Regions from separate parts of the Nonomuraea mesophila genome, predicted to be linked through region 1. Evidence: predicted binding sites of a transcription regulator. Region 1 holds the regulator's gene; each other region holds the start of a gene.
The links. The regulator HrcA, encoded in region 1, represses chaperone genes, less so after heat shock. The targets are predictions, from matches to a motif close to TTGGCACTCTCNNNNNGAGAGTGCCAA.

Region 1 (6,573 bases):
CTCGGGTGGCGGGCCGTCCTGCGGAGGCTCGGGCTGGCTTCGGTCGGGATCCTGCCTTGACGGCGGGGTTGACGACGGGGGCTGGGAATCGTCGCTCATGTGCGCAAGTGTGAGGCCTGTCCCTTCCTGGAAGCTAGAAGCGGGATGCGACACGGTGTTATCGCACCTTGTGGGCGAGAGCCGTACACTTGGCACTCGGGAACACAGAGTGCTAGAGCCTGTGTTTTCCCCATGACAAGAGGGCAGGAGGTGAGCGCGTGCTTGACGAACGGAAGCTGGCGGTGCTCCGCGCCATTGTCGAAGACTACGTGTCAACCAACGAACCGGTGGGCTCCAAGGCGCTGGCCGACCGCCACAATCTGAAGGTCTCCCCGGCCACGGTCAGGAACGACATGGCCGCGCTGGAGGAGGAGGGATACATCACTCAGCCGCACACCAGCGCGGGCCGGGTGCCGACGGACAAGGGCTACCGCCTGTTCGTCGACCGGCTCTCGCAGGTCAAGCCGCTGTCGGGCGCCGAGCGCCGGGCGATAGAGACGTTTCTGGCCGGCGCGGTCGACCTCGACGACGTGGTGACCCGCACGGTTCGCCTGCTGGCGCAGCTGACCAGGCAGGTGGCGGTGGTGCAATACCCGACGCTGACCCGTTCGACGGTGCGGCACGTCGAGCTCGTCCCGCTGAACGACCGGCGGGTCATGCTCGTGCTGATCACCAACACCGGCCGCGTCGAGCAGCGCGTGGTCGAGCTGCCCGAGGTGGTCGAGGAGGCGCGCATCGCGAATCTGCGCGCCGTGCTCAACTCCTGCCTCGACGGCTGCGGCCTGAGCAGCGTGCCCGACCTGGTGGCCGACCTGCCGGAGCGGTTGCCCGTCGAAGACCGGCCGGCCGTGGCGACGATCCTGTCGGTGCTGCTCGAGACCCTCGTGGAGCGGCACGACGAGAAGATCGTGTTCGCCGGGGCGGCCAACCTCGCAGGCGCCGACTTCTCCACCGGCCTCCGCGACGTGCTGGAGGCACTGGAAGAGCAGGTGGTGCTCATGCGGCTGCTCGGCGAGACCACCTCCGACACCCCCGCCGCGCTCACCGTGCGCATCGGCTCGGAAAACCCCTACCTGCGGGGCACATCCGTCGTCGCGACCGGATACGGTTCTGGCGACAACCAACTGGCCCGGCTCGGGGTGCTGGGACCGACGAGGATGGATTATCCAGTGACGATGGGCGCCGTGCGCGCGGTGGCACGCTACGTCAGCCAGATCCTGGCTGCATCATAAGAGGTCGATAAGTGGCAAACAGCGACTACTACGCCACCCTCGGGGTGCGCCCTGACGCCAGTCAGGACGAGATCAAGAAGGCCTACCGCCGGCTCGCCCGCGAGCTGCATCCCGACATGAACCCCGATCCTGAGACTCAGGAGCGGTTCAAGGAGATCACGCAGGCCTACGAGGTCCTGTCCGACCCGAGCAAGCGCCAGATGTACGACATGGGCGGCGACCCGTTCGGCGGCGCCGGAGCGGGCGCGGGCGGCGGAGCCGGTGGCTTCGGGGCGGGCTTCCCCTTCAGCGACATCATGGACGCCTTCTTCGGCACCGCGGCCGGCGCCAGGGGCCCCCGATCGCGCGCCCGCAGGGGCCGCAACGCGACCATCAGGGTCGATCTCGACCTGCGTGAGAGCGCGTTCGGCACCACCCGCGAGCTGGTCGTCGACACGGCCGTGATCTGCGAGGTCTGCCAGGGCGCCGGCGCGGCGGCCGGCACGCACCCCGACACGTGCGACATGTGCAACGGGCGCGGCGAGATCTCCCAGGTGACCCGCTCGTTCCTGGGGCAGGTCATGACCTCGCGGCCGTGCCCGCAGTGCGGCGGGTTCGGCAGCATCATCCGCAACCCCTGCCAGGAGTGCTCGGGCGACGGCCGGGTGCGCACCCGGCGTACGATCAAGGTCCGCATCCCCGCGGGCGTCGAGGACGGCACCCACATCCAGCTCGCCGGCGAGGGCGAGGTCGGCCCCGGCGGCGGCCCGCCCGGAGACCTGTTCCTCGAGATCGTCGAACGCCCCCACGACATCTTCGAGCGGCGCGGCGACGACCTCCACTGCACCGTGCAGATCCCCATGACGGCCGCCGCGCTGGGCACGGTGCTGACGGTGGAGACGCTCGACGGCGCCGAGGAGGTCGACGTCCGCCCCGGCACCCAGTCGGGCCAGGTCATCACGATGTACGGTCGCGGCGTGCAGCGGCTCAACGAGTCGGGCAGGGGCGACCTGCTGATCCACGTCAACGTCGAGACCCCGACCAAACTGGACGCGGCGCAGGAGGAACTGCTGCGCGAGCTGTCCAAGCAGCGCGGCGAGGAACGGCCTCCCGGCAAGTTCGCCCCCGGGCAGCAGAGCTTCTTCTCCCGCCTGCGCGACGCCTTCAACGGCAGGTGACGTGACCGTCCCCGTGTTCCTGTCGCGGGAGCTGGACGGCACGGAGCTGACGCTCGACGGCCCCGAGGGGCGCCACGCGGCTTCCGTCAGGCGCCTGCGGGCCGGCGAGCGGGTCGACCTGACCGACGGCGCCGGCTCCGTCGCCGAGTGCGTCGTGCGCGAGGTGCTGAAGGACGCGCTGAGGCTCGCCGTGATCGCCCGCCACACCGTCGAGCCGCCACGCAGGCGGCTGGTCGTCGTCCAGGGGCTGCCGAAGGGAGACAGGGGCGAACTGGCCGTCGAGATGATGACCGAGGCGGGCGTCGACGTGATCGTGCCGTGGTCGGCCGCGCGGAGCATCACGCAGTGGAAGGGCGACAAGGTCGCCAAGGCGCTGGGTCGCTGGCGGTCCACGGCTCGTGAGGCGGGCAAGCAGGCCCGCAGGTTCCATCTGCCCGAGGTCGCCGACCTCGCCTCCACCTCGCACGTCGAACGGCTGCTGTCGGAGGCGGCGCTGGGGCTGGTGCTGCACGAGGAGGCGGCCGAGCCGCTGTCGGGCGTGCACCTGCCGGCGGAGGGCGACATCGTGGTGGTCGTGGGCCCGGAGGGCGGCGTCTCCGCTGACGAACTCGACAGGTTCCGGGCGGCGAAGGCCGTGCCGGTGCTGCTGGGGCCGACGGTCCTGCGTACGTCCACGGCGGGCGTGGCGGCGGCGGCCGTGCTGATGGCGCGTACGGGGCGCTGGTGAGGCTCTGAGGCCCGTCAGGGGGCCGGTTGCGAGGCGTCCACGAGAGGGCTGTCGACGCCGGCGGGAGTCTCCTCGACGACGTCGCCGGGCGGGCACTCCTCCAGCGGGCACGCCGTGGGCTCCATGGACGTCTCCTCCGGCGTGGGAGAGGCGTGGGGGGTGCGCGTGGGGCAGCCGGCCGCCGTCTCGGCGGGTTCGGGGGGTTCGGCGGTCGTCGACGGGCACGTGGTGGGCGTGGGACTGGACGACGGCGACGGCGCCCTGGTGGAGTCGGCCTTCTTCGAGGTGCGCGGCGTCGGGGTCTTCGACTCAGGCGGGACGAAGATGACCTCGGAGCGCGAGGGGACGGGTTTCTTCGGCGGTGGAGGCTCGTGCGAGCGGGTGGTCGAGGAGTTGGACGGAACCTCGGAGGACTCGACACCGGCGGGCTGGACGGGGCTCTCCTCGGTGATCTGGGAGCGCAGCCCGGGAACCATCATCACGATCGTCCCCGCCACGAGAAGGGCACTGGCGGCGGCCGCCCCCGCACGCCACCAGAACAGGTTTCGAACGCCGCGCCGCTCGATGCGGGCACGGATGATCTCCAGTCCTTCCGGCGAGGGCACGACCGCGTCCGCCTCCGCACGGAGCGCACGACGCAGCGCGTCGCCGTACTCGTCGGGGGGCTGGGTCATGACATCTTCTCCAGAACGGATCGCAACGCGGCCATGCCACGAGCGGTGTGGCTCTTGACCGCCCCCTTGCTGATGCCCATGGCGTGGGCGATCTCAGCTTCGGACAGATCACCGTAATAGCGTAGGACCAGTGCCTCTCTCTGTCGGGTCGGCAGGGCTCGTAACGCCTCGATGACGGCGGAGCGTTCCAGCTCGCCGATCGCGCCGTTCTCGGCGCTCGGGGCGTCAGGCAGGCCCTTGGGAGCGTACTTCTCGACGACCGCTCGGTGACGCAGCACGGAACGGGACCGGTTGACGACGGATTGACGCAGGTAGGCGAGTGCTTTGTCGGGGTCACGCAGCCTACGCCATGCACCATGGATGGCGACGAACGCATCCTGCACGACTTCCTCAGCGGTTGCCATGTCGCGTACCAGCAACACGGCCAGACGCACCAACGACCGGAAGTGCGCGCTGTAGAGCGCGGTAACGGCCATGTCGGCATCCCACCCGACCTGCACCGCCCCCATCGACCTGTCGGCCAGAAGGGTTTCGGTGGTCACATCAGTGGGACGCGCGGCCTTCCCAGAGGGTTTACGCTCTTCCGGTTCTTGAGGTTTCCCCGGTTCCTTAGGGTGCATTACCCAGTCGTGTTCCTCGCCAGGTGGCGCTCGCCCGACCCTGAATCGTGTTCTTTTTTGCTGAAGTGTCGCACACTCACCCTAACCGCGTGGATCTTTCTGCGCACGACACAGCTGATTACCGATTCGCAACGGACTCCCTGACGGCATGCTGTCGATAGGGTACCGGTGTGAACGACTGCCTCTTCTGCAAAATCGTGGCCAAGGAAGTGCCGGCCGAGATCGTCTACGAGACCGGCAGGACACTGGCGTTCCGCGACACCAACCCGCAGGCCCCCACCCACGTGCTGGTCATCCCGAAGGGGCACTACTCCGACGCGGCGGCGCTGGCCGACGCCGACGACGGGCTGACCGACGAGGTGCTCAAGGCGGCCCACGCCGTGGCCGTCATGGAAAGGGTGTCCGAGGAGGGCTACCGGGTGGTGTTCAACACCGGGGCCGGCGCCGGGCAGACCGTCTTCCATGTGCACGCCCACGTGCTGGGCGGGCGCGCGCTGACGTGGCCACCGGGATAGCCGGGACCTCTGAGGCCCAACCCGGCGATATTGACGCGAGCAATCGGCGTCGTCCCGGATACGATGGGCTCAGAAGACACCGAAAGAGACCGGGAGGCATCAGGCCGCTGGCCTGCCCATGTCCGAACTACACGAATCCCGACGCACGGCACCTCCCTCGCGCACACAAGCCAAGGTGCTGATTCCGGACGAATACCCGATGGTCAGCCTCCTCGGCTCCCGTGACGAGCTGCTCCGCGTCATCGAGGGTGCCTTCAAGGCCGACATCCACGTACGCGGCAACGAGATCACCGTCACGGGCTCGCCCGACGAGAGCGGCACCGTGGTGCGCCTCTTCGAGGAGCTCGTCGAGGTGCTGCGCAGCGGCGGCGAGCTCACGCCCGACGCGGTCGAGCGCAGCATCGCCATGCTCCGCATGACCTCCGACCGCCCCGCCGAGGTGCTCTCCCTCGACATCCTCTCCTCCCGTGGCCGCACGATCAGGCCGAAGACGGTCAACCAGAAGCGCTACGTCGACGCGATCGACAAGCACACCGTCGTCTTCGGCATCGGCCCCGCGGGCACGGGCAAGACCTACCTCGCGATGGCCAAGGCCGTGCGGGCGCTGCAGGAGAAGCGGGTCAACCGGATCATCCTGACCCGGCCCGCGGTCGAGGCGGGCGAACGGCTCGGCTTCCTGCCCGGCACCCTCTACGAGAAGATCGACCCCTACCTGCGGCCGCTCTACGACGCGCTGCACGACATGGTCGACCCCGACTCGATCCCCAAGCTGATGGCCGCGGGCACGATCGAGGTCGCACCCCTCGCGTACATGCGTGGCCGTTGCATGCCGCTCGGCACGGGCGTGCTCACTCCGGAAGGGTTCCGCTCCATCGGTGAGTTGGAGGTCGGTGACCTGGTCATCGGGTCGAATGGCGAACCGACGCCCGTGATCGGGGTGTACCCGCAAGGCGAGAAGAAGATCTATAGGATCTTCAGCCAGGACGGTGCCTCGGTGCTCGCCTCCGATGACCACCTTTGGACGGTCCGCACTCGTGATGACGGCAATCGCGGGAAGCCATGGCGGGTGCTGCAGACCAAGGAGCTGATCGGCGACCTGCGAACGGCGCACTACCGCAAGTGGGAGTTGCCGCTGCTGAGCGCACCAGTTCGCTTCCCCGAGCAGCCGGTTCCCTTGAACCCCTACGCGCTGGGCCTGCTCTTGGGCGACGGAAGCATCACAGGGATAGGCACACCAGCCTTCGCCACGAATGATCAGGAGCTGGTCGATGCGCTGAGGAGCGCATTGCCCGGGGTGAAGGTGAGACGGCGAGGTGGGCCGAACTATGTTCTCAACCGTGTGCTGCAACCCGGGGATAGCGGTAGGGTCACGCATCCCATCAAGTCAGCCGTCCGCGAGCTGGGACTGATGGGTTGTAAATCGCCGACGAAGTTCGTGCCCGATGTCTACCTCTACAACACAGCGGAGGTCAGGCTCGCGGTGCTGCAAGGACTGCTCGATTCGGACGGTGGCCCGGTCGTGCAGCATGAGCGCAGCGCCAGAATCCAGTACACGACTGTCTCACCTCGACTGCGTGACCATGTGGTCTTCCTGGTGCAGTCATTGGGT
Region 2 (6,573 bases), on a different contig from region 1:
CTGGCGAGGCCGACCGGGACAAGGTGCCAATTCCGGTCTGTGGTCAAGGTGGCCGTAGACGAAGATGAGGGAAGGCCTCGCTTCATGTCGCTCGAATTTGGTCCCGCCGTCGGTCTGTCCTGCCGCGAGTGCGGCGCACGCTACCCGCTCGGCCCGAGCTTCGCCTGCCAGGAGTGTTTCGGGCCGCTCGAAGCGGCTTACGAGTTCGGCGCGGTGACCCGCGCGGCGATCGAGTCGGGACCCCCCAACATCTGGCGTTACCGGTCGCTGCTGCCCGTGCCGGCCGACGTCGCCGACAAGCCCAACATGAACCCCGGATGGACCAAGCTGGTCAGGGCCGGCAACCTCGGGCGGGCGCTCGGCATCAGGTCACTGCACGTCAAGGACGACTCGGGCAACCCCACCCACTCCTTCAAGGACCGCGTGGTCGCCATGGCCGTCGAGGCGGCCCGCAACTTCGGCTTCCACACGCTCTCCTGCTCCTCCACGGGCAACCTCGCGGGCGCCGTCACGGCCGCCGCCGCGCGGGCCGGGCTGGAGGCGTGCGTGTTCATCCCGGCCGACCTCGAACAGGCAAAGATCGCCATGGCCCGGGTCTTCGGCGGCCGGCTGATCGGCATCGAGGGCACCTACGACGACGTCAGCAGGTTCTGCTCCGAACTGATCGGCGACCCGCTCGGCGACAAGTGGGGGTTCGTCAACGTCAACCTGCGGCCCTACTACGCCGAGGGCTCCAAGACGCTCGCGTACGAGATCGCCGAGCAGCTCGGGTGGCGGCTGCCCGAGCAGATCATCGTCCCCATCGCCTCGGGCTCGCAGCTCACCAAGATCGACAAGGGCTTCAAGGAGCTGGTCGCGCTGGGGCTGGTCGAGGACACCCCGTACAAGATTTTCGGGGCGCAGGCGGCCGGGTGCTCGCCCGTGTCGACCGCCTACAAGGCCGGCCACGACGTGGTGCAGCCCGTACGGCCCGACACCATCGCCAAGTCGCTGGCCATCGGCAACCCCGCCGACGGCCCGTACGTGCTGGACATCGCGCGGCGGACCGGTGGAGGCGTCGAGGACGTCACGGACGACGAGATCGTGGCCGCCATCAAGCTCCTGGCCTCGACGGAGGGCGTCTTCGCCGAGACCGCGGGCGGCGTGACGGTGGGCGTGCTGAAGAAGCTCACCGAGACCGGGCAGCTCGACCCGGAGGCCGAGACCGTGGTCCTGAACACCGGCGACGGCCTCAAGACGCTCGACGCGATCAGCGGCGACGCCGCGCCCACGGCCGTCATCCGGCCCTCTCTCGACGCGTTCCGCGCGACTGTCTGACAACCACGAAAGGGCGAGTTCAACCATGAGCGTTTCTGTGCGGATTCCCACCATTCTGCGCACCTACACCGGGGGCAACGCGGAAGTCAGTGGCGAGGGCGCGACTCTTCGTGACGTGCTGGCCAAGCTGGACTCTGACTACCCGGGTATCGGCGCGAGAATTCTGGATGAATCGGGCAAGATTCGACGTTTCGTCAACGTTTATGTGGGGGAAGAGGACGTCCGATTCGCCCAGGGGTTGGACACTCCGGCGCCGGAGGGCACCCAGATCTCCATCATCCCCGCCGTCGCGGGCGGGTGAGTGCGGCAGATCACACTTCGGCGAAGGCGCCCCTTGTGGGCGCCTTCTTCTTTCCCCGCAATTCAACGTTGAACCAACGATGGGAGAAATGTGGTGTCTGCAGATTGACTCTGTTGCCCAACCCCTTGCCACAGGTATGGTCGAGGGCGATCGCCTGGCTGATTTTCTGTTAAGTCGGGCGATTACAGGTCTCGCGGAGGAATGGGCGAGATCTGGGAGCCCAGTAAGAGGAGTCGGAAGTGGCGCAGGGCACCGTCAAATGGTTCAACGCGGACAAGGGCTACGGCTTCATCGCGGTAGACGGTGGTAAGGATGTATTCGTCCATTACTCAGCGATCATGATGGACGGGTACCGCTCTCTCGAACAGGGACAGCGCGTCGAGTTCGAGATCACGCAGGGCCAGAAGGGGCCGCAGGCGGAGTCCGTCAGGACGGTCTGATTCACCGCACTGGTTGCACCGGCGGGATCGCGCGGCAGCGCAGTCCGTGTGAACCGCCACCTTTCTTTCGTCGACCCCTGGTACGGCGAGTCGTGTGCGCGAACCGCGGCCAGCGGTGCGTCCACGGGGCGGCTCGCCGGACAGACGACTGACCTGGGGGGAAGCATCGGCCGCAGGTGAGTTCGCTTGCACTCGGCAGGGTAGAGTGCTAAACAGTTCGTTGGCACTCTGTGCAGCAGAGTGCCAACAGGATCGGGGCGATGGGGTCCGCCGAAGGAGACGCTGACCCATGCCGTCGCGGGCGTCGGCTCGGTCCACGACAAGCCACCCTGCATCTGGGAGGTCTAGCCTTATGGCAGCCAAGATGATCGCGTTTGACGAGGACGCCCGGCGCGGTCTCGAGCGCGGTATGAACCAGCTCGCCGACGCCGTCAAGGTGACCCTGGGCCCCAAGGGGCGCAACGTCGTGCTGGAGAAGAAGTGGGGCGCTCCCACGATCACCAACGATGGTGTGTCCATCGCCAAGGAGATCGAGCTCGAGGACGCGTGGGAGAAGATCGGCGCGGAGCTGGTCAAGGAGGTCGCCAAGAAGACCGACGACGTCGCCGGTGACGGCACCACGACCGCCACCGTGCTCGCCCAGGCGCTGGTGCGTGAGGGCCTGCGCAACGTGGCCGCGGGCGCCAACCCGATGGCTCTGAAGAAGGGCATCGAGTCGGCCGTCGAGCGGGTCAGCGAGGAGCTGTCCAAGCTCGCCAAGGACGTGGAGACCAAGGAGCAGATCGCTTCGACCGCCTCCATCTCCGCCGCCGACCCTGAGATCGGCGCGCTCATCGCCGAGGCGATGGACAAGGTCGGCAAGGAAGGCGTCATCACCGTCGAGGAGAGCAACACCTTCGGCCTCGAGCTCGAGCTCACCGAGGGCATGCGCTTCGACAAGGGCATGACGTCGATGTACTTCGTCACCGACTCCGACCGCATGGAGGCCGTGCTCGAAGACCCCTACATCCTGATCGTCAACGGCAAGGTCTCCGCCAACAAGGACCTGCTGCCGCTGCTCGACAAGGTCGTGCAGTCCGGCAAGCCGCTGCTGATCATCGCCGAGGACGTCGAGGGCGAGGCCCTGGCGACCCTGGTGGTCAACAAGATCCGCGGCCTGTTCCGCTCCGTGGCCGTCAAGGCCCCGGGCTTCGGCGACCGCCGCAAGGCCATGCTCAACGACATCGCGATCCTGACCGGCGGTCAGGTCATCGCCGAGGAGGTCGGCCTCAAGCTCGAGACCGCCACCCTCGACCTGCTGGGCCGTGCCCGCAAGGTGGTCGTGACCAAGGACGAGACGACGATCGTCGACGGCGCCGGTGACGCCGAGCAGATCTCCGGCCGGGTCAACGAGATCCGCGCCGAGATCGAGCGCACCGACTCCGACTACGACCGCGAGAAGCTGCAGGAGCGGCTGGCCAAGCTGGCCGGCGGCGTGGCCGTCATCAAGGCGGGCGCGGCGACCGAGGTCGAGCTCAAGGAGCGCAAGCACCGCATCGAGGACGCCGTGCGCAACGCCAAGGCGGCCGTCGAGGAGGGCATCGTCCCCGGTGGTGGCGTGGCGCTGCTGCAGGCCGGCGCCAAGGCGTTCGACAAGCTGGAGCTCAACGGCGACGAGGCCACCGGCGCGGCGATCGTGAAGAAGGCTCTGGAGGAGCCGCTCAAGCAGATCGCGGTCAACGCCGGTCTCGAGGGCGGCGTCGTGGTCGAGCGCGTGCGCAACCTCACCCCGGGTGAGGGCCTCAACGCCGCGTCGGGCGAATACGTCAACATGTTCGACGCCGGCATTCTCGACCCGGCCAAGGTGACGCGGTCGGCGCTGCAGAACGCCGCCTCGATCGCGGCGCTCTTCCTGACCACCGAGGCCGTCATCGCCGAGAAGCCGGAGAAGACCCCGGCCGCTCCCGCCGGCATGCCCGGCGGCGGCGACATGGACTTCTAGGTCCTGTTCGCGGCGCACGTCCCCAAAAGAGCGGCCCGGTTTTTCCGGGCCGCTCTTGTTTTCGTTTCACTGCCATTACGTTTCGCAATTGAACTGCTACTTCGAGTGAGAAAGGGTTGTCTGCACATCGCCTCACCTCACAGAAGGAGCAGAGAAATGTTCTCCCGCAGCAAGCGTCTGCTGAGCGTCGCCGTTCTCGGTCTCGCCGCCGTCACCCTCACGGCCGTTCCCGCGCATGCCGTCAACGAACCGGGGGTCGTCGTCAGCGGCGCCGTGACCGAGGGGACACCGCTGTGCGAGCTACGGCGTTGGGTGCCGCTGCTCGGCAACCTCCAGCCGCTCGACGAGATCTGCCCCTAGAGCCCACAGAAAGGCGCCCCACCGACGCGGTGGGGCGCCTTCGTCGTCGTCAGACGCCGTAGTGGGGGATGAGGTGGCCGCGGGCCAGCGTGTTGGCGGTGATGTTGAAGCCCACCACGGCCGGGCTGGTGTCGCTGCCGAGACCGAGCGAGTCGACCCCCAGCGCGTGCACGGTGAAGACATAGCGGTGCGGGTCGCCGGGAGGCGGAGCGGCGCCGCCGTAGTCCTTGCTGCCGTAGTCGTTGCGGGCGTGCACCGCGCCCGCCGGCAGGCCCTTGAACTCCGGGGCCGTGCCCGCGCCCGTCGGCAGCTCGCTCACCGAGGTGGGGACGTCGAACAGCACCCAGTGCCAGAAGCCGCTGCCCGTGGGGGCATCGGGGTCGAAGCAGGTCACGGCGTAGGAGCGGGTCTCGGCCGGAGCGCCGGACCAGCGCAGGTGGGGCGAGAGGTTCTGGCCCGTCATGCCCCAGTCGTTGAAGACGTGGAGGTCGTTGAGCCGCTCACCGTCCTGGAGGTCGTCGCTCTCGACCACGAGCGCGGGAACCGACGGCAGGTGTTCATGGGGAAGGGGTGCTGGCACGGCATCCTCCTAGGTTGAGAGCTGCTTGCCCAGCCATCCTAGAAGCGGCCGTGCCGGACGCCCTGTCAGCTCGCCAGCTGTGGCGGCAGCGGCTTGTCGTGCAGGACCGTCAGCGAGGTCACCGCCCGGGTCAGGACCACGTAGAGCCTGGCCAGGCCGCGCGGCTCGGCCGCGACGATGTCGGCGGGCTCCACCACGACGACGTGGTCGTACTCCAGGCCCTTGGCGAGCGTCGCGGGCACGATCAGCAGGCGGTGCTCCTCGGCCGAGTCGGCGTCGAGAACGGCGTGGGGCAGGCCGTCGAGCGACTCGGAGACCACGGCCACCATCGCGTCGGGGACGATGACGCCGATCGAGCCCTCCTTGGCCAGGGCCTCCTCGGCGGCCTGCGCGACCGAGCCGCCCTCGCGCACCGTGAGCGAGCCCGCGCCCGGCCGCAGCGACTGCGGGGCGGCCAGGCTCGGGGCGATCGAGGGCAGCAGGCGGGCCGCGTAGTCGAGGACCTCCCTCGGCACGCGGAAGCCGAGCGTCAGCTCCGTGACCTCGCCCTCGGGCTGCCCCAGGTGGCCGAGGACCGACGTCCACGAACGGGTCGACCACGGGGTGGTGCCCTGGGCGAGGTCGCCGAGCACCGTGGCGGAGCCGTTGCGGCAGCGGCGGCCGAGGGCGCGCAATTGCATCTCCGACAGGTCCTGGGCCTCGTCGACCACCAGGTGGCCGAGCGACGGCGTACGTTCCATCAGGTCGCGCAGCTCGTCGAGGAGGGCGGCGTCGGCGGCCGACCATTTGGCCGACTTCCAGCTCCGGTACGGCTTCCGCCACAGGAGCAATTCCTGCTCTTCGGGCGACAAATCTGATTTAGCGGCCCGCGCCAGGAATTCGGAATCTGACAGCAGACGGTGGAGAATCTGTTCGGGTGTCAGTTTGGGCCAGACCGCGTCCACGAGTTGTTTCACCGGCTTGGAACGCGCCACCGCGTCCTGGACCCGGTCGTCGGGCGACTCGCCGCGCTGCTCCATGCGTACGAGGACCATGTGCGCCAGCCGCTGCGCCAGCGCCGCCCGGCCGGGGTTGTAACGGGTCGTGCCGCGCAGGGAGGCCACGATCTCGCGTACTTCGTAGTCGGCCACCCGGTGCCGGTAGGCGCCCTTGGTGTAGACGAGGCCCTCCTCCGGTTTCACGATGTGCAGCCAGAGGGCCCGGTCGAGCACCGCCGCCATCCTGGCGTCGCCCTTCACCGCGGCCACGGCCGGGTCCTCGGTCGCGGCGTGCTCCCCGAGCAGGCCCGACACGGTGGTCTGATCGACCTTGACCTCGCCGAGCGCGGGCAGCACCGAGGAGATGTAGGACAGGAACGCCCGGTTGGGGCCGACGATCATCACGCCCGACCTGGCCAGCCGCTCGCGGTGGGTGAACAGCAGGTAGGCGGCGCGGTGCAGGCCGACCGCGGTCTTCCCGGTGCCGGGGGCGCCCTGCACGCACACCGTCTGGGCGAGGGTGGAACGCACGATCTCGTCCTGGTCGGGCTGGATCGTGGCGACGATGTCACGCATCGGGCCGGTGCGGGGGCGTTCGATCTCCTGGGTCAGGATCT
Region 3 (6,573 bases), on a different contig from region 1:
AAACGGTTGCGCGTGACCAGCGCCCGGCCGAACGTGTCGGCGACCAGCCGGGGCTCGTTGCCGAACACCCCGCACCCCCACGCTCCGAGCACCAGCCGGCGGTGGCCATGGGCCTGCGCCACGTCGAGCACACGAACCGTCCGTTGCCACAGCGCGGCCGGTATGCTGCCCGCGACCTGCGGCTGGTTGCGCGCGATGGCCCGTGCGTTGGGCGCGGCCGCGGTCAGGAACGCCACGCGGTACGGCTCGTCGAGCAGTCGGCCCTTGTCGTCGCGGAAGACCGGCACACCGGGTGAATAGATGATCCGGTCGCTGTAGCGCAGGTCGCCTTGGGCGCGGTGGTAGGCGTAGAACAGCGGGACAGCGGTGAGGCAGGCGTACAGCGCCGATGCCCTGGCCAGGCTCTCCTCCTGCGCCTGGGCGCCGTTGAGGAACCCGCCGCCGGGGTTCTTGGCCGAGGCGAAGACCAGGCAGGCCACATCGCCGCCGTCGCCCGCCATGGCCCGGGCCGCCTGCAGGGCGGACTCATTCGTGACCTCGATGCGAGGACCCGGCATCTCCTGCTCGGCCTCCGCATCGCACAGGGCCGTGTCCAGGTCGTCCTCGGGAAGGTGAAGCCGGGTGCCCGCGACAGCCTGGGCGACGTCGTCGGCGAGAGACACCCACTGGCCACCTGGCGAGGTGTAACCCCCGTGTTCGACGATAGCGACCGTGTCCTGTGCGATCGCGCGTAGTCGGGTACTCATGATCCGCATGGTGACATCGAGACGATCCCCGTCGCGAGGGATTTATCCCGGGGTGAACCGCGCCGATCTCCGGAGGGGCCGTACGTGGGGCGCGGGCAGGCCGGAGCACGCCCGCGCGAGCGGTCAGTCTTTCGCCCTGGTCGGGCGTAGCAGGGCCTCGGCCAGCGCCAGCATGGTCTCCTCCAGGGCCCCGAGCCGCTTGTTGAGGTCGTCGGCGGCGGGCCGGACGATGCCGGTGACCGTCTCGGTCAGCTCGTCGCGGTCGGGACGGGTGCGGACCAGCTCGGTCAGCGCACTGGCGGCGTCGGCGAGGCGCTCGGCCTGGTCGCCGGTCTGCGAGCGGATCAGCTCGCCGACCCGCTCGGGGATGGCCTCGGGCAACTGCCCGACGCGCCGGCTGACCGACTCGATGCGGTCGTCGACGGCCTCCAGGTGCTCGCTGGCCTGTGCGGCGCGGGTGGCCAGGCCGTTGACGTGGGTGTCGAGGACGTTGAAGCGGCTGTCGAGCCCTCCGAGGTGGCCGTCGATGGCGTCGAAGCGGCTGCTCAGGTGCTCTTCGGCCTCGCCGAGACGCTCGTCGATGGCGTCGACCTGACTGTCGAGCCGGTTGAAGCGGCCCTCGGTGCGGGTGGTGCTCTCGCCGACGCGCTGCTCGGTGGTGGCCATGCGCTCGTCGAGCGTGGTGAAACGGGCGTCGACGCGTACGTCGAGCGCGTCGAAGCGGTCGTCGTGGCGGCCCAGGTGGCCGTCGAGGACGCCCAGGCGCTTGTCGACCCCGCCGAGCCGGCCGTCCACCGACGTGAGGTGCTTGTCGAGGCCGCCCAGCCGGGTGTCGATGCCGTCGACCCTGGTGTCGATGTCGGCCAGGCTCTCGCCGGCGGACTCCAGCCGGCCGCCGAAGTCGGTGACCTTGGCGTCGAGGCCGGACAGCGTGCTCTCGGCCCGCTCGAGCCGGGCGTCGACGCCGCCGAGCCGGGCGAACAGGCGCTGCTCGCTCTCGCCGAGCTGCACGGCGAGATGGCGGTCGGTCTCGTCGAGCCTCGCGGTGAGCCGCTGCTCGACGTCGGACAGGCGGCCGGTGAACTGGTCGTCGGCCTCCTTGAGCCGGATGGCGAGCCGCTCGTCGGCCTCGACGAGGCTGCGGGCCAGCCGCTGGTCTGTCTCGTCGAGGCGGGCGGTCAGGCGCCGGTCGGTGCCCTCCAGGCGCACGGTGAGCCGCTCGTCGGTCTCGTCGAGCCGGGTGGTGAGGTGTTTGCCGGCCTCGTCGAGGCGGGCGGTCAGGCGCTGGTCGCTCTCGTCGAGCCGGGCCGTCACGCGCTGCTCGACGGCGTCGAGGCCGGCTCTCAGCTGCTCGGCCGAGTCGGCGACGCCCTCGGACAGGTCGCCGATCACGCCCTCGACGCGGTCGGTGCGGGTGGCCAGGTCGGCCATCGACCGGTCGAGCCGGGTGAAGCGGCCGGCGGCGGCCTCCATGCTGGTGCTGAGCGTGGTCAGCCGGGCGGCGAAGTCGGACATGCCCTTGGTGATGCCGTCGGCGGTGTCGAGCACCGCCTTCAGGCGGTCGAGCGCCTCGTCGACGCCCTCGCCCACGGTGCCGACGTCGGCCCGGAGGGTGGGCAGCTCGGCCACGGGGGCGATGCGGGCGTCCACGCCGCCCACCCGTTCGCCGACGGCGTCGACGTGGTCGCGGACCGCCTCCACGTGCTGCGCCAGGCCCTCGGCCCACATCGGCGGCTTGGCGGTGATGTCGTCGAGGCGCCCGTTGACCGCCTCCAGCGTGCCGCTCAGCCCGCCGAGCTCGCGCTCGCGCACCTCGCGCAGGAGCCACTCCATGCCCTCCAGGCGCTGGCGGATCTCGTCGAGCATGGCGCCCTGCGTGCGCTGCTCGTAGACGTGATCCTGGGAGGCGCGCTGCAGCAGGTCTCGCATTCTCTCGGAGATGGCCAGATGGCCGCCTGCCTGAAGAAGGGTGGTGTGGTTGGAATGATCCACCGAAAGCTCCTTCGCTCGCCGACGGTCTGCCGCGCAGCGGTGGGGTAGGTCCGGTTTGCAGATGAAAGAGCGAGAACACGGTTAACCGCAGTGGGGGAGAACTCCCGCCCGCCCACCTTAGCCTTTTGATCAAGGTACGTCAGCGGCGAATTCAAAGATCGATCGAAACCGAAGAATGCCCGAAATGCCAGCTCAGATGGGGGATGGCTGGTTACAGATGATGGCCGATGGTTTATCGGCAATGCGCGTCAGGATGACGACCGCGGATTCATCCCCTTTGAGCCGCAGATCGCTGCGCAGGCGTTCGATGTCGACGGCGGAGGCGCGCTTCTTGATAGTGACATTTCCGATTTTCCGCTCTCGGAGTGCGGCGCGTAGTTTCTTCAGAGAGAACGGAAGTACGTCGTCTATCTCGTATCTCGTGGCCCATGGGGTGTCCACGGGAGCGTCGCCCGTGATGTACGCGATCATCGGATCGAGCAGGCGGCCGGCGACCAGCTCGGCCACCTCGCCCACGAGGTGCGCCCGGATGGCCGCGCCGTCGGGCTCGTAGACGTAGCGGCCGGCCGGGCCCGTGTCGGCCTCCACGCCGGTGGCGGCAAGGGTGTGGCCGCCCGGCAGGCGCGTGGCCCGCCTGCCCGCCTCGCGGGCCGCGCCGGTCCAGAGCGTCGCCTCCTTCACCTCGCCCTTGAAGGACACCCACTCGGCCTCGGCCTCCGGGGGGATGAACGTGTAGGGGATGCCGGGGGCGACCTTGAGGCAGGCCGTACGGGCTCTGGAGACGAGGCCGAGCACCACGGGCCAGGGCGGCGAGTAGGCCATGGGGTCGAACGTGCGGCCCCTGCTCGTACGCCGTGCAGGATCGGCGAAGAGCACGTCGTAACGCTCCGGTTCGACGGCGGCCGCGTCGGCCACGCTCACCGTCACCCGGTCGGCCAGCCCGAGCGCCTCGGCGTTGGCCCTGGCCACGGCGGCGGTCAGCGGATCGGTGTCGACGGCCTCCACGGTGCAGCCCGCGCGGGCCAGCGCCAGCAGGTCGCCGCCGATGCCGCAGCAGGCGTCCACGACCTCGGGCGAGGGGGATCCAGCGGCGATCAGCCGGGTGGCGCGGTGCCCGGCGACCTCCGTCCTGGTGGACTGCTCCAGGCCGTGCGGCGTGAAGTACATCAACCGGGCGTCTTCGCCGAACTTGGCCGTGGCGCGCTCCCTGAGAGCCGCCTGGGTGAGCGCCGCCGAGGTGAGCGCCGCGTCGTACGTCCTGCGCAGTCTCGTGGCGGCGGCCACCGGGTCGGCGCCGGCGAGCTCACCGGCCTCCGCCAGCGCCCGCCGCCCGCGCGGGGTCAGCAGCTCGTCGAAGGCGTCGAGGTCCACGTCGCACGACGTTAGCGGCACGGCGCGGCGGCGCGACACGGGCTCGCGAATCGCGCGGCCGGACACGTGGCCGGAGAAACTTCGCGAAGTCCTGTATGACCAGCCATTACCCTGGTAGAGGACGGTCGCGGGCCCTGTGATCGCTCTCAGCAGACGCGTTCGTGTTGACTGTCAAGCCCCTCTTGCATATGTTTCCTGTTGGCACTCTCCCCTTGAGAGTGCCAACGTGCGACGAGGCAGGTCTGACACCCGCGACGGCAGGCCCAGCTGGTCGCCTCTTCTAGATCATTCAAATCTGAAGGGGAGGTCCGATCGTGACGACCGCCACCAAGGTTCCCGTTAAGCCGCTCGGCGACCGCATTGTGGTCCAGCCGCTTGAGGCCGAGCAGACCACCGCTTCCGGCCTGGTCATCCCGGACACCGCAAAGGAGAAGCCGCAGGAGGGCAAGGTCCTCGCGGTGGGCCCCGGCAACTGGGACGAGGACGGCGACAAGCGGATTCCGCTCGACGTCTCCGAGGGCGACATCGTCCTCTACAGCAAGTACGGCGGCACCGAGGTCAAGTACGGCGGCGAGGAGTACCTCGTGCTCTCCGCCCGCGACGTTCTCGCGATCATCGAGAAGTAAGCCGGTGTGTCGAGCCCCGGGCGCTCCAAGGGGCGACCGGGGCTTTCGACGCTAGGAGAGGACTTTCAGCTATGGCGAAGATCCTGACGTTCGACGAGGACGCGCGCCGCTCACTCGAGCGTGGCGTGAACGCCCTCGCGGACGCCGTGAAGGTGACCCTTGGCCCGCGTGGCCGCAACGTCGTCATCGACAAGAAGTTCGGTGCGCCGACGATCACGAACGACGGTGTGACCATCGCTCGTGAGGTCGAGCTGGAGGAGCGCTACGAGAACCTCGGCGCCCAGCTGGCCAAGGAAGTTGCCACCAAGACCAACGACATCGCCGGTGACGGCACCACCACCGCCACCGTGCTGGCCCAGGCCATGGTCCGCGAGGGCCTGCGCAACGTGGCGGCCGGCGCCTCGCCGCTGTCGCTCAAGCGCGGCATCGACAAGGCGGCCAAGGCGATCAGCGACAAGCTGCTCGCCACCGCCCGGCCGGTCGAGGACAAGAAGGAGATCGCCAACGTTGCGACGATCTCCGCCCAGGACGCGCAGATCGGCAACCTGATCGCCGAGGCGTTCGACAAGGTGGGCAAGGACGGTGTGCTCACCGTCGAAGAGTCCAACGCCATGGGCATGGAGCTCGAGTTCACCGAGGGCATGCAGTTCGACAAGGGTTACCTGTCGGCCTACATGGTGACCGACCCCGAGCGGATGGAGTCCGTCCTCGAGGACGCCTACATCCTGCTCACCCAGGGCAAGATCGCCTCCATCGCGGACTTCCTGCCGCTGCTGGAGAAGATCGCCCAGACGAAGAAGCCGCTGCTCGTGGTCGCCGAGGACGTCGAGGGCGAGGCCCTGGCCGTCCTGGTCACCAACAAGATCCGCGGCACCTTCACCTCCGTGGCCGTCAAGGCCCCGGGCTTCGGCGACCGCCGCAAGGCGATGCTGCAGGACATGGCCATCCTCACCGGCGGCCAGGTCGTCAGCGAGGAGATCGGCCTCAAGCTGGAGCACGTCGGTCTCGAGGTGCTCGGCCAGGCCCGCCGCATCGTGGTGACGAAGGACAACACCACCATCGTCGACGGCGCCGGTGACGCGCAGGCCATCGAGGACCGCGTCAAGGAGATCAAGATTGCCATCGAGCAGTCCGACTCCGACTGGGACCGCGAGAAGCTGCAGGAGCGCCTGGCCAAGCTCGCCGGCGGTGTGTGCGTGCTGCGTGTCGGTGCCGCCACCGAGGTCGAGCTGAAGGAGAAGAAGCACCGCCTCGAGGACGCGATCTCCGCGACGCGCGCCGCGATCGAGGAGGGCATCGTCTCCGGCGGTGGCACCGCCCTGATCCACGTCGCCAAGGGGCTCGACGACCTCGAGCTGACCGGCGACGAGGCCACCGGCGTCGCCATCGTGCGCCGCGCGCTGGTCGAGCCGGCCCGCTGGATCGCCGAGAACGCCGGTCTCGAGGGTTACGTCGTGACCCACAAGATCGCCGAGCTGGAGGCCGGTCACGGCCTCAACGCCGCGACGGGCGAATACGGCGACCTGCTCGCGCAGGGCGTCATCGACCCCGTCAAGGTGACCCGGTCGGCGGTGCAGAACGCGGCTTCGATCGCGGGCATGCTCCTCACGACCGAGGCGCTCGTGGTGGACAAGCCCGAGGAGGAGGCCCCGGCCGATGGCCAGGGTCACGGTCACGGCCACGGCCACTGACCGCTTCTCCCGCCTCACGTCACGGCCCGCATCCCCATAGGGGAGTGCGGGCCGTTCGGCGTTCCAGGGGTGCGGCCGTGCGGCGCTCTGGTGCGCGGGGGCGCACGACACCCCGGCCGCCGACCCTGGGGCAGGGCCCTCCGGCTC

Region 2: a site for HrcA is predicted at 2,279-2,305, ahead of groL (chaperonin GroEL). Genes of this name have one in related genera too.
Region 3: a site for HrcA is predicted at 4,308-4,334, ahead of groES (co-chaperone GroES). Genes of this name have one in related genera too.

The regions. Positions count from the first base shown of each region.
Region 1 covers NZ_SMLD01000195.1:9,582-16,154, reverse strand. Annotated here, with positions in the region: gene hrcA (heat-inducible transcriptional repressor HrcA) at 258-1,271, shown strand; gene dnaJ (molecular chaperone DnaJ) at 1,283-2,428, shown strand; gene E1295_RS41600 (16S rRNA (uracil(1498)-N(3))-methyltransferase) at 2,430-3,155, shown strand; gene E1295_RS41595 (hypothetical protein) at 3,170-3,829, opposite strand; gene E1295_RS41590 (SigE family RNA polymerase sigma factor) at 3,826-4,338, opposite strand; gene E1295_RS41585 (histidine triad nucleotide-binding protein) at 4,620-4,964, shown strand; partial or broken gene E1295_RS51530 (PhoH family protein) at 5,164-5,793, shown strand; partial or broken gene E1295_RS52295 (LAGLIDADG family homing endonuclease) at 5,776-6,573, shown strand, end outside.
Region 2 covers NZ_SMLD01000024.1:32,351-38,923, forward strand. Annotated here, with positions in the region: SAM riboswitch class I at 1-71, shown strand, start outside; gene thrC (threonine synthase) at 85-1,317, shown strand; gene E1295_RS12215 (MoaD/ThiS family protein) at 1,343-1,618, shown strand; gene E1295_RS12220 (cold-shock protein) at 1,858-2,058, shown strand; gene groL (chaperonin GroEL) at 2,411-4,039, shown strand; gene E1295_RS12230 (hypothetical protein) at 4,196-4,399, shown strand; gene E1295_RS12235 (YbhB/YbcL family Raf kinase inhibitor-like protein) at 4,449-4,979, opposite strand; gene E1295_RS12240 (HelD family protein) at 5,045-6,573, opposite strand, start outside.
Region 3 covers NZ_SMLD01000119.1:88-6,660, reverse strand. Annotated here, with positions in the region: gene E1295_RS33480 (TIGR02452 family protein) at 1-746, opposite strand, end outside; gene E1295_RS33475 (apolipoprotein A1/A4/E domain-containing protein) at 870-2,738, opposite strand; gene E1295_RS33470 (class I SAM-dependent methyltransferase) at 2,931-4,109, opposite strand; gene groES (co-chaperone GroES) at 4,424-4,735, shown strand; gene groL (chaperonin GroEL) at 4,807-6,426, shown strand.